Regions from separate parts of the Desulforapulum autotrophicum HRM2 genome, predicted to be linked through region 2. Evidence: riboswitches for the same ligand, from Rfam matches in the RefSeq annotation. Region 2 holds a riboswitch; each other region holds the start of a gene.
The links. Region 2 has a riboswitch for thiamine pyrophosphate ahead of HRM2_RS02130 (ABC transporter ATP-binding protein). Riboswitches for the same ligand answer to the same signal wherever they lie in the genome.

Region 1 (4,887 bases), 1.8 Mb from region 2:
ATCGTGTTTCTGGCTATTATCGTGGACCGGATCACCGCAGCCATGGCTGCTGAACGACGCATGCGCAAGGGAGGCGGTTCATGAGCAAACTCTGCATCAAAAATGTGAGTAAGATCTTTGGCCCAGACCCCCAAAAAGCCCTCAGGCTTCTGGACAAGGGACTTGGAAAGGATGAAATCCTGGCCAAAACAGGTAACACCGTAGGAGTGAACCGGGTTTCTTTTGAGGTGGAAGAGGGAGAAATCGTGGTGGTCATGGGGTTGTCCGGCAGCGGCAAGTCCACCCTGGTCAGATGTCTAAACCGGCTTATACAGCCCACCGAGGGCCAAATTTTTGTGGACGGCGAGGACCTGACGGAACTTGCGCCAAAACAGCTCCGCAAGGTACGGGCGCTCAAACTGGGTATGGTCTTTCAAAACTTTGCTTTGCTTCCCCACAAGACCATTGTCCGGAATGTGGAATACGGCCTGGAAATTTCCAAGGTTCCGGCCGTACAGCGACGGGAAACCGCCCTGCAGGTTTTAGAGCAGGTCGGACTCAGCGGATGGGAAGATTCCTATCCGGGCCAGCTTTCCGGAGGCATGCAACAGCGAGTCGGCCTGGCCCGTGCTCTGGCCTCAAACCCGGATGTCTTACTCATGGACGAGGCCTTCAGTGCTCTTGATCCCCTTATCCGTTCGGACATGCAGGACGAACTCATCGCTCTGCAGGAAAAGATGCACAAAACCATCGTGTTCATCTCCCACGATCTTGACGAGGCCCTTAAACTAGGTGATCGCATCGTGCTAATGAAGGACGGCGAAGTGGTTCAGATAGGAACGCCTGAGGATATCTTGACCAACCCTGCCGACGACTACGTGGCCCGGTTTGTGGCCGATGTGGATGTAAGCAAGGTGCTCACCGCCGGATCGATCATGGAAAAATCCAGAGCTGTGGCCCATATCGGTACGGACGGACCCAGGGCTGCTTTACGGAAAATGAAAAAACACACCATTTCTTCTCTGTTTGTTTTGAGCCGGGAACATACCCTCCTCGGTGTGGTCCTGATCGAAGATGTGGCTGCCATGATCGGGACAGGAGATCGGGATCTGAATTCAATCCTGATCCACGACCTGCGTACCGTATCTGAGGATACCCCGGCCACGGAACTGTTCGAGCCCCTTAAGGACAGCCGTTTCCCCCTGGCAGTGGTGGACGACACCAACCGGCTCAAGGGGGTGATCGTTCGCGGGCAGTTGATCGCTGCGGTTGCCGAACGGGGAACAGGGCCCGGGGAGTGATCGGGAAGACCTGTTTGCGTGTCATTAGGATCCCCTGACATTGTATTCTTTTTGTCACTCGTCGTTACAATCTACCCCCCACGAAGAATTTTTTGAAGGGAATAAAAATGATCTGAAAAAATCTAATATTGTCTTGAAGAGAACAACCCAAACGGCCGTCCAGAATTCCATTTCTGGACGGCCGTTTTGACTGGGTGTGGGAATGGGTGAATCGATAAAACAGCACATTATGATCTGCACAAACACCTTTGAGAACCTTAAAAAATATGGACCACCCATTTTACGGCAAGAAAGAGGGTGACCATCAGCGCCGTACCGCCACCGATGTTGAGCAGCCAGCCGTTCTTGTTTTCTCTGGCCCAGGATTTGTCATTGAGTAATTTCATAAAGATTGCCACAAACAGCGGGGTTCCCACAAAAGACAAGGCCAGCATGAGCATCAGAAGCGCCACTGGTTTTCCGGGTAGAAAGGCCCCAGGCAAGGCAATGAGGCACCCGGCAAGAATAATCCCCCTGTATTTCTTTCCCCCGGATTTTAAATCCCACCGCATTTTATCCCCGACAACATAGGATGCCGCAATAAAGGTAGGCATAATGGTTGAAAAAACGGCGCACCAGATACCCAGGCAGAAAAAGCCATGGGCATATTCTCCCAGAATCGGCTTGATGGCATTGGCCATCTCAAAAAGGGTGGATACTTGGATACCAGCAGGGTTGAGTACGCATGCACCGGTGAGGTAAATGGCCGTACAATAGAGGCCAAAGGCACCCAGGAGCGAAACGGCCGTGTCGGCCAGGGCCAGATTCAGATCCTTTGTCGTCCATCCCCTTTCATGGACGGTATAGGTCTGCATGGAGAGTATGGTCACATGGATGGATCCCCCCATGATGGCCGTCATCATCACGATTTCAGCCGGGCCAAAATTGGCAAAATCCGGAACAAGTCCCCCCATCATCGCACCCAGATCAGGTCGTGCAATAAAAAGGGTGGCAATAAAACAGATGACCAGGAGGGAAACCACCACCTTACAGATCTTTTCAATAATTTTATAGCCCCCCAGGGCAACCAGTCCATAAAAAACAGCCACGAAAAAAACGCCCCACAGTGAGGAAGTCAAGCCGGTTACAAATTCCGTCACCGCCACCAGGACCTTCAACAGAACCACATTGCAAAGCCAGATAACCACAAGGGCATCCAAGGCCACAAACCAGGCCAGACCCTTGCCCCATTTTTCTTCAACAATGGAGACAATGCCCTTGCCGCCAATCAATGCGGTTTTCGCTGCCATATACTGGCAGACAAAGGCCAGCACAACACTCAAGACAATGACCCACAAAAATCCATAACCGTAAATGCCGCCGGCTTTGGCAACACTTAATGTGGTACCGGGGCCTGCTGCCACGGCGCTGATGAGCCATGCAGGGCCAAAGCCAGACAACATCCCTTGAATGCGTGATTTTTTTATTTTTTCAACATGTTCCATGGTTTTTCCAAATTATTCTTGATTATATTCTTGTTTAATTGGGCTGGGGCCCCCCTGCCCGTCCATCACAAACGAATCCGTGGCACGACCAGGTTTCCGGATGATATCTCAGGATGCCGTGGATTCCACCTTCAGCCGTGCCGCCAGGTTTTTTTCGTTCATATTGTACAGAGCGTCCATGAAATGGGGCATGAAAGTGCCAGGCCCCGAGGCCTTTTCCGCGGCAAGCTCACCGGCAATGGCGGCAACGGCAGATGCAGCAACGGCCGCGTCAAAACCATTGTCCGTCACGGCATAAAAGGCCGCGGTCAGGGCCGAAAGGATACACCCTGTTCCGGTGACGGAATTCATCAGGGGGGTGCCATTGTCAAGGATCATCCGCCGGCCCGGAGCCAGGATCATATCTTTTTGTCCGCTGACGATGAGAGATGACGCTGAAACCAGAATGGACGGCCAACCGGGTTCGTCGGTCCCGGTTTCTTCACCGTCTCCATGGGTTCGGCCATGCCCCGCCAGGATCTGCCTGGCATGTTCCAGATCCAGGGTGTTGTCAATGCCCCTTGTTGTGTAATTTGTACCTGTGAGGGAACAGACCTCCGAGGCATTGCCCCGGATTATCTTGCGGGGGGCAAGGGCGAAAAGGGCCTTGGCAATACCGGTCCTGTAGGCACCGGCACCGGATCCAACAGGATCTAACACAACGGGTTTATCCATCCTGGCGGCCAGGGTCATGAGGGTTTTCATCACCTCAATCCGCCCTTTAACCGGGGTACCCATGTTAATGCACAGGGCATCTGAAATTTTTGACATGTAGGCGGCGTCCTCCTGGGCCCAGGACATGGTGGGAGATGCTCCCAGGGCCAGCAGGGCATTGGCCGTCTGATTCATTACCACGAAATTTGTGACCACATGGACCAGGGGTTTCTGGTCACGGATTCTGGCGCACAGCTCGAAAATACCATGGACCAGGGTTTGGTGTTCAATCATAGAATTTCCATTAACAAAGGATAACGTCGGATTATTTCCTTCATTATCCATAAATATTTAAATCATTAAATATGGGGAACAGGATGGAATAAAGACAAGAGACCGTTGTAAGTTTCAGAAAAATCGGCACTGGAGCAGGCCATTTTTTAGGGCCATCTCCCATGCTTATTTGAAAATTCACAAAGGAAATGGACAGAAACTCACAAGGAAGATATCATTTGAAAAATAAATATCAGCTTCCCTACGTCGGAATTATCCGCATCAGGTTCCAAGGGACAGGATCATTACAATCCTTCTCAGCCACTGTCAGCGCCCCCAGCAAACACAATTTTTAACCTTGAGATTATGGCCATTAGGAAAACACTTGTCAACCCATTTAATAAGCCCTCCCCCTAAAGTAAATTCCGATCAGATTCGCAATTATTCTAAATCCATTTCTCAAATCCTCGAAATTCGTTGTTCTCAAACCTGCAAATCCGGGCAGGCCCTCCGTTAATCCCCAGGGAAGATAGGGCCATATTTAAATACGATATCAATGTCTTACTCAATTAAGAAAGCAAATAGAAACCCCTCCGACGACAATGGCACGACCATTGCTATCCCAGGTATAAGGAACAACATTAACCCACGCAGAAGAGGAATGACCATGGCCCCAACCCGCCCAGGAAACAAACAACCGACTGCGATAAAACCGCCCAGGGATGCAGGGGTAAACCCGGGCATTTCTGAAGAACTTCTAAAGACAAGGGCCTATTTCAACCGGCTGAAAATCCGCCTGGGTCTGGGCGTTCTGGCCTGCTTCATCATTCCCCATGTGCTTCTTTCCGTCTATTTCCACTGTCAGTTTACAACGGCATTGAAAAAAACAGGCAAGATCAACATCGAGGCCCTGGCAAAGAGCCAGCGCAACATTGTGGATCTGTTCTTAAGGGAACGGGAGATGAACCTTCGTAACCTGTTTTACTCACGGGAATTCACCCCCGACCCCACCGACCAGAAGATGCTCTACTTTCTTCAGACCCTGAACCACTTCAGCGATGCCTTTGTGGACGTAGGGTTTTTAAACCACCTGGGCGTCCAGACTGGCTATGCAGGACCTTTTCCAGCCCTTCTCAACAAAAACTACCGAAAGGAAG
Region 2 (4,887 bases):
AAGACGGACAGCCTTTTTTTCAAGCTGGGTGTGTTTATAATACTCAAGCTGACGCCCATCCATCTTGAAAAAATTCTTTACTGCATCAACAGAGGCGTTCATTCCAAGGGCCATTTCAGCATACCCGGCCTCAAGCTCATCCTCTGTCAACTCAAGGTTTTCCTGGTCAATAATCTTGCCGAGAAGAATATGGCGGCGGGCCTGCTTCTCAGCCACACCCCGGTACTGGGTCTTCAAAAAATCCTGACTCAGTCCCACATCTTCAAGCTTGATATTGTTCTGTGCATAGGCCTGTTCAGCCTCTGCAATGATTCCCTGGAGCTCTGCATCCACCATTGTATCTGGAACCTCAAACTCAATTTTCTCAAGAAGGTCTGTAAAGATCTGCTCGCTCAGCTCGTGCTGGGTTCGCTGCTCATACCCCTTTTTAAGATTGTCAAGAATGGCCGCCTTGAGCTCATCAAGATTCTTGTACTGGCCCAAATTTTCCACCAGGGTATCATCCACCGGAGGCAAAATCTGCTCCTGAATCTCTTTAAGGGTCACCTTGTATATCACGGTCTTGCCAGCCAGGGCCTCATCCTTGTCATCATCTGCATAAACAACATCGATATCCATCTCTTTCACAGGGATGGCGCCCAGCAGCTTTTCTGAGAACTCAGCAGGCAGGGTGTTGCTACCAATGGCCATGACATAATTTTCAACCTTGGGGGCAGCGTCACAGGGGGCACCATCGACAAAGCCCTGGTAATCAATGAGAACAAAATCCTCGACCTTGACCGGTCGTTCCTCGGTCACCTTCTCCTTGGTTGCCATGGTTTTGCGAATCATCTGAATCTGGGCATCAACCTCCTGGTCCGTTGCCTCATACATGGTCTTTTTCAGCTCGATCCCTTTGAAATCAACAGCTTCAAGTTCCGGCATCACCTCAATTGAAATATCAAAGCTGAGGGCCTCCCCGGGGGTTAGCTCAGGTGGATCCACCTGGGGACCGCCCACCAGATTGAACTTGTGCTCGTCAAGGGCCTCGGAAAAAGCGTTCTGAACAAGATGGGGCACAAGATCGGCGTGCACATCCTTTGAAAACCGTGTCTCCAATATTTTCCGGGGAATCTTGCCCTTTCTGAAACCTTTTACCGTGGCCGTTTTTTTCAACTCATTGTAAGCTGTGTCCAGCTCCTTTGCCACATCTTCCTTAGGGATTTCAATGTGGAGGACTTTCTTTACCGAGCTTTTCTCTTCAATGTTTAATTGCATTATTCCCCTTCCTGTACCAAAAGGCTCTTAAGCACGGGGTCCCCTGGGGAACCTGAAGCGCATCAAGCCATCTCTTATTGATGTTGTTTTAATGTTGTTGCCATCGTTTCAACCACCGGGGCCATTCAATATGTGTTCCCCAAGTAAAATGTATTAAGGTAATCTTTAAATGTGCGGGTGTCAAGAAAATTGAAAAAAAGAATGCATTTCAGTACTTTGCGACACCATGGCAACCTAAAATCACCCGTTGCAGAACAAAAATGCAGCCCATGGAGAGACAGGGCCAGCCGACCGGATAATTTTTACGGGTCACTCCCGATTGGACTTGCATAATCCCGGAAACAGTGCTAAAAGCTTTGATTGTATTTTTCGGGGCGTAGCGCAGCCTGGTAGCGCGCCTGCTTTGGGAGCAGGATGTCGGAGGTTCGAATCCTCTCGCCCCGACCATTGTTAAAAAAGGGTTTCAGCAAAACTGCTGAAACCCTTTGTTGTTTCCGATCTGAGTCCCATGCCAAGCCCGTACTTTCCCCGCTGAAGTTGAATCGCCACACAATCTTCAGGCAATCACGTTGAATGAATTTTACAGACTATTGTTTTCCGAAACGGATGGTTATGATTTTTCCATTTTCATCCAGATAGGCGATCCCTCTAGCAAGGATCTTGCCTGAAGAGGAGCTCACAATATTGACATTCTCTTCAACCAGTACTTCCTTTGATGATTTGACACCCATTGAGTTGGAGGACAACGGTTTATCCGGGACTGGGGACTGTCTTTTATTTTCACTCTGTGCAAGCCTGGCACGATTCCGCTCTGCCACCAGTCGCCCGACACCCTCATACTTCCCGTTATCGTCACCACACCCAGCAACAGATAAAACCATAAACACTGCTATAATAAAGGCGGGGAACCGTCGTCTTTCCATGCGAGGCACACCCACTAGGCATTACTCTCAATGGTAAAGCGCCTGTTGAGTCGCATGGTACTGAACAGCCCAAAAACATCCTTTGAAACGTTGATCACCTTGAGAGTTCTTCCGGCCTGCTCCAGGGTGTTGTGGGTCGCAATGATCACACCAATCCCAACAGAATCAACCATCTCAACACCTGCAAGATCAATGACAAGATCACCAGGATTATCATTGATTGCAGAGAAAAGTTCCCGCTTGAAGTCTTCTGCCATGGAGGCAACAATATCAATGCCCGGCCTTACCACTGTCGTATCACCATCCCTGACAATTTCACTCATAATTCTCTCCCGTAAAAATATGATATTCGCTATTTTATGAATGTATCACAAATAGTTTAAAACAACAATCCATGAGTACCATCTAGGCTGTCACTTATCAAGTTCCTGAACCGATTTATTCACCACACCCATGTTTTTCTTAATTCTCCGACCAGAACCCCCACATTTCCCCTTCATCACCACATCACACTTTTCATGGGCTCGAAGCTGTTTTACGCGGTACTCAAACTGAAACGCCCTCTGTTTTGTAAAATCAGGGCTGACGGCAACCAGGGTCACAGGCAGCCTGGACCGGGTATATTTGGCCCCCTTTCCGTCATTGTGTGTTGCAACGCGGGCCGCAACATCCGTTGTAACACCGCAGTACAATGAACCGTCATTACACCTCAAAAGATAGACATTCCAGACCATGTAACCTCCTATACGATAATTCTATATTTATACCACCCTGGTTTTTTCAGTCAACAGGGGAAAGGGTATTTGACAGAGCTCTGACAGGCGTGCTACCTTCCCCCCAACTATTGCGGCGTCAATGGAAGGCTGGGGGAGTCGAAGGTATTCGGCTGAGAGGAAACAAAAAGCAACCCTTGTTTCGACCCCTGGAACCTGATCCGGCTCATATCGGCGAAGGAAAGCCCCTTTCCCCCATCCCACCTGCGGTCGTACGCATTTTAATAAAAAATTTCAAGGAAACGACCATGTTTGAAGTCATTGGTGCCGCCAAATCCTTTGGCAACCGACTGATTTTTTCAAATTTCACCCTCACGGTCGAACCGGGGCAGTTCAAAGTGCTGGTGGGGCCATCCGGATGCGGAAAGTCCACCCTGTTTGACGGACTCACCGGGGTGACGCCCCTGGACCGGGGCCGAATCACCTGGAAGGGAAAGCCTCAGCCCCACCTCCAGGACCTTGGGGCCTATATGCAGCAAAAGGATCTGCTGCTGCCCTGGTTCACCCTCATGGAAAACAGCCTGTTGCCGGCCAGAACTGGAAAAGACCGGCAGGACCCGACCCGGGCACGACAAACAGCCGACCGCTTATTCCACCGCCTGGGGCTCAATGGATTTGAAACCCATTATCCCGACCAGGTTTCCGGTGGCATGCGACAGCGCTGTGCCCTGGTCCGGACCCTCATGTTTGAAAGGGATCTCATCCTTTTGGATGAACCCTTGTCTGCCCTGGATGCCATTACCCGAAGGGAACTGCAGTTTCTGCTGCTCATGCTCCAGTCTGAATTCAAAAAAACCATCCTCATGATCACCCATGACATTGAAGAGGCATTGATTCTCGGAGACGAAATCTGCCTGTTAAGCCCCTGCCCCATGGTCGTCATTGAACGATTTATACCCGAATCACCCAAACCCAGAAAGTTCAGCGACCCGGAACTGCTGGGCATCAAGACCCGGGTTCTGGACCGGCTCAGGCAAGGCATGCCCCATGGCCGTGGATAATTTCAAGGCCAACGGCCTGGCAGCTCTCCTTGCCCTGTGCCTTCTTGCCATCTGGGAGCTGGGGGTCAGGATAATGGATGTCCCGGGGTTCATCCTGCCGCGACCCTCGGATATTGCGGCAACAGCCCTGATCAAGGCCCCTGTTATCTGGCCCCACGCCCTGGTCACCTTTACCGAAATCCTGGCCGGCATCGGCCTTGCCCTGGCCACGGCCATTCCCCTGGCCATTTTCATGTTTGCCATCCCTGGACTTGAACGGGGGCTGACCCCCTTTCTGGTGGCCTCCCAGGCCATTCCGGTGTTTGCCCTGGCCCCCCTGCTGGTGGTCTGGCTGGGATATGGCATGGCATCCAAGGTATTCATGGCATGGGTAATTATATTTTTCCCCATTACCGTCAGCCTTTTGTCTGGATTAAAAAGCTGTGATCCCGAATTCAGGGTATTGTTCTGCCTCATGGGGGCCAGTTTTTTCCAGAAGCTGCGAATGCTCTACTGGCCCTGGGCCCTGCCCCGGTTTTTTTCAGGCCTGCGGGTGGGCGTCACCGTGGCCACCATCGGTGCTGTCATCGGGGAATGGGTCGGGGCCCAGCAGGGCCTGGGATATCTCATGATCCAGGCCAATGCACGCCTCCAGACGGATCTGGTCTTTGCCGCCATTCTCTGGCTGACAGCCATGGGCCTGGGCCTCTGGATTCTGGTGGGTCAGGTTGAAAAGAACGTCGTAAAATGGAAGTAACTTAACCCCTATCGATAAGGAAATCACAATGAAAAAACGAATCATCCTGGTCATTTCAACCCTCATTCTCCTGGCTGCAGTACCGGTTATGGGGGCAGAACAACTAAAACTCATGTTAGACTGGTTTCCCAATGTGGACCACCTGCCCATTTACCTGGCCCAGGAATCGGGATACTTTAAAGATCAGGGGCTTACCG
Region 3 (4,887 bases), 2.1 Mb from region 2:
CTTGGGTTGACTACCTAAGGTCAGGGCTTATTGAGTTTAAAAGATTACCTTTGCCACATCCTTGTAAATCTTTGCATAATGGACCGTGACACCCTCTTTGATATGATCGGGAAGTTCGTCAAAATCCTTTTGATTTGCATGGGGAAGAATCAGTTCAAAAATTTTTACCCGTCTGGCAGCAATAATTTTTTCCCTGATGCCCCCAACCGGAAGCACTTGGCCCGTGAGAGTCAGCTCGCCTGTCATGGCAAGGGTTCGGTCGATCTTTTTCCCTGTTGCCATGGATAAAAGGGCCGTTGCCATGGTCACACCTGCACTGGGTCCGTCCTTGGGTGTTGCACCTTCCGGCACGTGGAGATGGATAAATGCGCTGTCAAAATACTCGGGGTCAACCTTGAATGCCTTTAGATTCGCTGAAATATAGCTGTAGGCTATCTCAGCGGATTCCTGCATGACATCTCCCAGCTGACCGGTGAGTTTAAAACCCTTGGTTTTTGAATGGACCCTGATCGCTTCAATGCTCAGGGTTGCACCCCCCATGGCGGTCCAGGCAAGCCCGGTTACGACCCCCTTTCCAGTGATGGACAGCTCCTTTTGAAATACAGGTTTTCCAAGGAGATCTTCAAGGTTTTTCAACGATATCTTCTGCTCAAGGGTCGGTTCTTTCAAGAGCTTGACAATGGATTTCCTGACGATTCTGGCAAGGTGTTTCTCAAGGTTCCTGACCCCTGCCTCCCTGGCATACCCTTCGGCAATCTCACGAATGGCTGCGTCGGATATTTTCAGCTGTTTTGATTTAAGCCCAGACCGTTTTAACAGCCGGGGCCAGAGGTGATGCTTGGCAATGTCCACCTTCTCCTTGCTGATATAGCCCGACAGTCGAATGGCATCCATCCGGTCAAGCAGGGGACCTGGAATGGTGTCTGGCTGATTGGCCGTGCATATGAACAGCACCTTGGAAAGATCCAGGGTGAGATCCAGATAGTGGTCAAGGAAATTCTCGTTCTGTTCCGGATCAAGCACCTCAAGAAGTGCAGATGCCGGATCACCCTGGTAGGACATGCCTATTTTGTCAACTTCATCGAGCATGATAACAGGGTTGGATGTTTTGGCATTTTTCAGGGCATGGACAAGCTTTCCGGGTAGTGCACCGATGTAGGTTCTCCTATGACCTTTAATCTCGGCCTCATCTTTCATACCACCGAGGCTGAATCTGAAAAATTTACGTCCAAGGGCATCGGCAATGGACTTTCCAATGGAAGTCTTGCCCACACCGGGCGGGCCCACCAGTAAAAGAATGGACCCGGAAACTTCCTTTTTATAGGCCCCGACTGCCAGAAATTCAATGATCCGGTCCTTGACATCATCCAGGGCGTCATGGTCCCGCTCCAGGATTTTTTTTGCAAGATCAAGATCAAGATTGTCCTTTGAGTAAACCCCCCAGGGAATGGAGGTGAGCCAGTCAAGGTAGTTCCTTGTGACGCCATATTCGGCTGATCCTGTTTCAAGAATCTTGATTTTGCCGATTTCATCGTCGATTTTTGCCTGGACATGTTCAGGTACGGTCATATCCTCAAGGCGTTTGGTGAATTTTTCTATTTCAGCGGTCTTATCATCCTTGGAGAGCCCCAGCTCTTTTTGAATGATTTTGAGTTGCTCTTTAAGAAAAAACTGCCTTTGGTTTTCACTGACCTTTCGGTTGACCTCCTGGCTGATCTCCTTTTGCATCTTAAGCATTTCAATCTCTTTTTTAAGAAGGAGAAGTACCTTGTCCATGCGTTTTGTGATCGGCAGTATTTCAAGTATCTGCTGGAGTTCTTTTCCCGTGGCCGAGGTGATGGTTGCGGCAAAATCAGAGAGCAATGAGGGCTCGTTGGGGGTGAATCTTGAAAGATAAAGCTTGAGCTCTTCGTTGTACAGTGGATTCAGGGGTAACAGATCCTTGATGGCCTTGATCACGGTAATCGAGTAGGCCTTCAGGCGTTCCTCATCCTCTTCAGGGCTCTTGGGATAATTGACAAGGGCCATGAACGGCGGTTCTTTACTGATCCATTGAATGATTTTGAACCGTTTTAATCCCTGGGCAACGAATTGAATTTTGTCTTCGACCTCCTGGACTTGATGGAGTTGAACAACGCACCCGATTTCCGGGAAAATATCCGCTGAAAGTTTTCCCTCTTCGAGTTTTTCAACATAGCAGAGTCCAAGGACCATGTGACCGGACATACCCACTCGTTTGATGGTTTCTTTCCAGCGTGCCATGTTGACCATGATGGGTTGAGCCTGGGCAGGGAAAAAGGGTCGTTCAAGCATGGGGAGTATGTAAAGCTTGTCCGGTAGTATATTCTGGGGTAGTGCCAGCGTTCCTGACGGATTTTTGGACTGGTTCTGATTTTCGTTCTCTTCGTTGACAACTTCAGGAATGATGGAGTCTTGATCACCCATGGTCACCTCCACTTGTAAGTAAATTTAACGGTCAAATTTTTTGACCATGATTTCAGACTGAACTTGAAGAAGATTAGTCATGCATAAATTATGTGTCAAGTTATTCTTGTGCGAGATCCTACTGCCGGGTCTATATTTGAGGTGACAGGCAAAGAAGCGGAGACGATCTCTCCGCTCCCCTGGGGTTGATAAAAAAGAAGAGTTGTCGTGGAAGATTTATTTCGGAACGATGTCTGACTCGAGTTTCTTTGAAATTTCAAGTGCCTTGTTCAGGGCCTCGTTGATTTTAAAGAATTGAATCTTGAGCGTTTTTAAAGATGCAGGGGTGGCGGTGATGGCTTCGGTTCCTTTAAATACTTTGGCAAGTTCCTGGGATCGTTCTGAGAACTGGACAAGCTTATTGGAAAAGGCGTCAATTTCAACGGCCCATTGTTTTCTTTCTTCACCTGAAAAATTGATCGGTGCATTTCCGGTTCCTTTGATCAGATCGTCAATTTGATAGTCTTCAGGATTTGCGATGATTTCGTACATGTTAGATTCCTCCCTAAAGGGTTTTTTACCAGGTGTATCTTACGTACTCCTCATATCTATATTTAAATTATATTTTCATGGACCATTGAAGTCAAGGCCGAATATGGGGTATGAAAATTCTCATTTTGTAATGATCATATCAATCGCGAAACCATTATTACCGATTGGATTTGATACCTGTGCACTGGATTAGCTCTTGACAGTGCATGGAAATAGATTTAATTAACCAACTTATAGATAGGCGGGAGCAAGCTGTTTGCTGAGAGGGGAATCATTCCCGACCGCATGACCTGATCCGGGTAATGCCGGCGTAGGAACCGAAGACATTAGTCAGCCATCACCGGTTCTTTATGTCACCAGAACCAGGGATGGTTTTTTTTATGTTTTTTTATCAAAGAGGGATTCATCTTATGATACCCATCGTTCGCACGTCCCCATACCGACCGATTCTTGCAGCTGTTTTTGCAGCTATTTCAGTGTTGATGATTATTTCCATAACCGGCTGTTCAAAGGATGATTCAAACGACAAGGCCGTCAAGGCCGATGGGATCCAGGAAATCACCCTCATGACCCATGACAGTTTCTCGGCAAGTACCGATGTTATCCAGGCCTTTGAACAGGCAAACCATGCTAAAATAATTTTTTTAAAATCAGGGGATGCGGGAGAGGCGCTTAACAAGGCGATTCTTTCAAAAAACAACCCCATTGCCGACATCTTTTACGGGGTGGACAATACCTTTTTGACCCGGGCCCTTTCAGAGAATATCTTTGTTGCCCATGACTCTCCCCTGCTTGACCGTTTGCCTGAATCGTTACGGCTTGATCCTGAGAACAGGCTCATCCCAGTGGATTTCGGGGACGTGTGCATCAACTTTGACATTGCCTGGTTTAAACAGAGAAACCTGGATCCCCCTGTCTGTCTGGAAGATCTTCTGGCGCCAAGGTTTAAAGATCTTGTTGTGGTGGAAAATCCAGCCACCTCATCCCCGGGGCTGGCCTTTTTACTGGCCACGGTGGCACGGTTCGGACAAACAGGCTACCTTGATTTCTGGAAGGGGATGAAGCAGAACCAAGTGATGATCACAAGCGGGTGGAAAGAGGCCTACTGGGGTCAGTTTACCGCTGCCTCCAAGGGAACAAGACCCGTTGTGGTCAGCTATGCCTCAAGCCCTGCTGCCGAGGTCTATTATGCAAAAAATCCCATGGACAAGGCGCCCACCGGGGTTATGGTCGACAATGGCGCAGCTTTTCGCCAGGTTGAATTTGCAGGGATATTAAAGGGAACAAAGAAGCTTGAACTTGCCGGAAAACTCATGGATTTTCTTGTGTCCAAAACCTTTCAGGAAGATATTCCCCTGCAGATGTTTGTCTTTCCTGCAAACAAGGAGGCCGTTTTGCCCGATGTGTTTAAAAAACATGCTGTTATCACTGATCAACCTGCAAGACTGGACTATGACATCATATCGAAAAACCGGGAATCCTGGATAATCAATTGGACAGAATTAATGCTTTAAACAAAATTAAGGCTTTAAGGGGTGAGTTGGAGTCCCTTATCCCATGGGGTGTGGCTCTTATTCCCCTAATCTTTCTGGGAGTATTTTATTTCTACCCCCTGGCCGGGATTTTTTTTAGAAGTTTTTTCCAGGAACAGGTATTTTCCCTGGCATCGTTTTTAGACCTTGCAGGATCCAGACGGATTACAGGGATTGTCTGGTTTACCCTGTGGCAGGCCGGGGTTTCGACCCTTTTGACCCTGGCCCTTGCCCTGCCGTGCGCCTATGTCATGGCAACCTACAGATTCAGGGGAAAAAAACTGATCATGACCCTTGCCACCATTCCCTTTGTGCTTCCTACCATTGTGGTTGCTGCGGCATTCCAGGCGTTGCTGGGAGCCAACGGCCTTGTTAAGGG

Region 1: it holds a riboswitch for thiamine pyrophosphate, as region 2 does, so the genes downstream of both, HRM2_RS18805 (hydroxyethylthiazole kinase) here and HRM2_RS02130 (ABC transporter ATP-binding protein) in region 2, are expected to answer to the same signal.
Region 3: it holds a riboswitch for thiamine pyrophosphate, as region 2 does, so the genes downstream of both, HRM2_RS11210 (thiamine ABC transporter substrate-binding protein) here and HRM2_RS02130 (ABC transporter ATP-binding protein) in region 2, are expected to answer to the same signal.

Annotation. Positions count from the first base shown of each region.
Region 1 is NC_012108.1:4,277,037-4,281,923, forward strand. Features, by position in the region: gene HRM2_RS18790 (ABC transporter permease) at 1-84, shown strand, start outside; gene HRM2_RS18795 (quaternary amine ABC transporter ATP-binding protein) at 81-1,280, shown strand; gene HRM2_RS18800 (Nramp family divalent metal transporter) at 1,538-2,764, opposite strand; gene HRM2_RS18805 (hydroxyethylthiazole kinase) at 2,873-3,751, opposite strand; TPP riboswitch at 3,973-4,078, opposite strand; gene HRM2_RS18810 (sensor histidine kinase) at 4,398-4,887, shown strand, end outside.
Region 2 is NC_012108.1:498,664-503,550, reverse strand. Features, by position in the region: gene tig (trigger factor) at 1-1,257, opposite strand, end outside; tRNA gene HRM2_RS02150 (tRNA-Pro) at 1,628-1,704, shown strand; gene HRM2_RS02145 (hypothetical protein) at 1,845-2,138, opposite strand; gene HRM2_RS02140 (STAS domain-containing protein) at 2,195-2,503, opposite strand; gene HRM2_RS02135 (GIY-YIG nuclease family protein) at 2,594-2,914, opposite strand; TPP riboswitch at 3,036-3,153, shown strand; gene HRM2_RS02130 (ABC transporter ATP-binding protein) at 3,202-3,954, shown strand; gene HRM2_RS02125 (ABC transporter permease) at 3,941-4,690, shown strand; gene HRM2_RS02120 (ABC transporter substrate-binding protein) at 4,719-4,887, shown strand, end outside.
Region 3 is NC_012108.1:2,558,021-2,562,907, forward strand. Features, by position in the region: gene lon (endopeptidase La) at 37-2,445, opposite strand; gene HRM2_RS11205 (hypothetical protein) at 2,662-2,976, opposite strand; TPP riboswitch at 3,208-3,310, shown strand; gene HRM2_RS11210 (thiamine ABC transporter substrate-binding protein) at 3,387-4,490, shown strand; gene HRM2_RS11215 (ABC transporter permease) at 4,469-4,887, shown strand, end outside.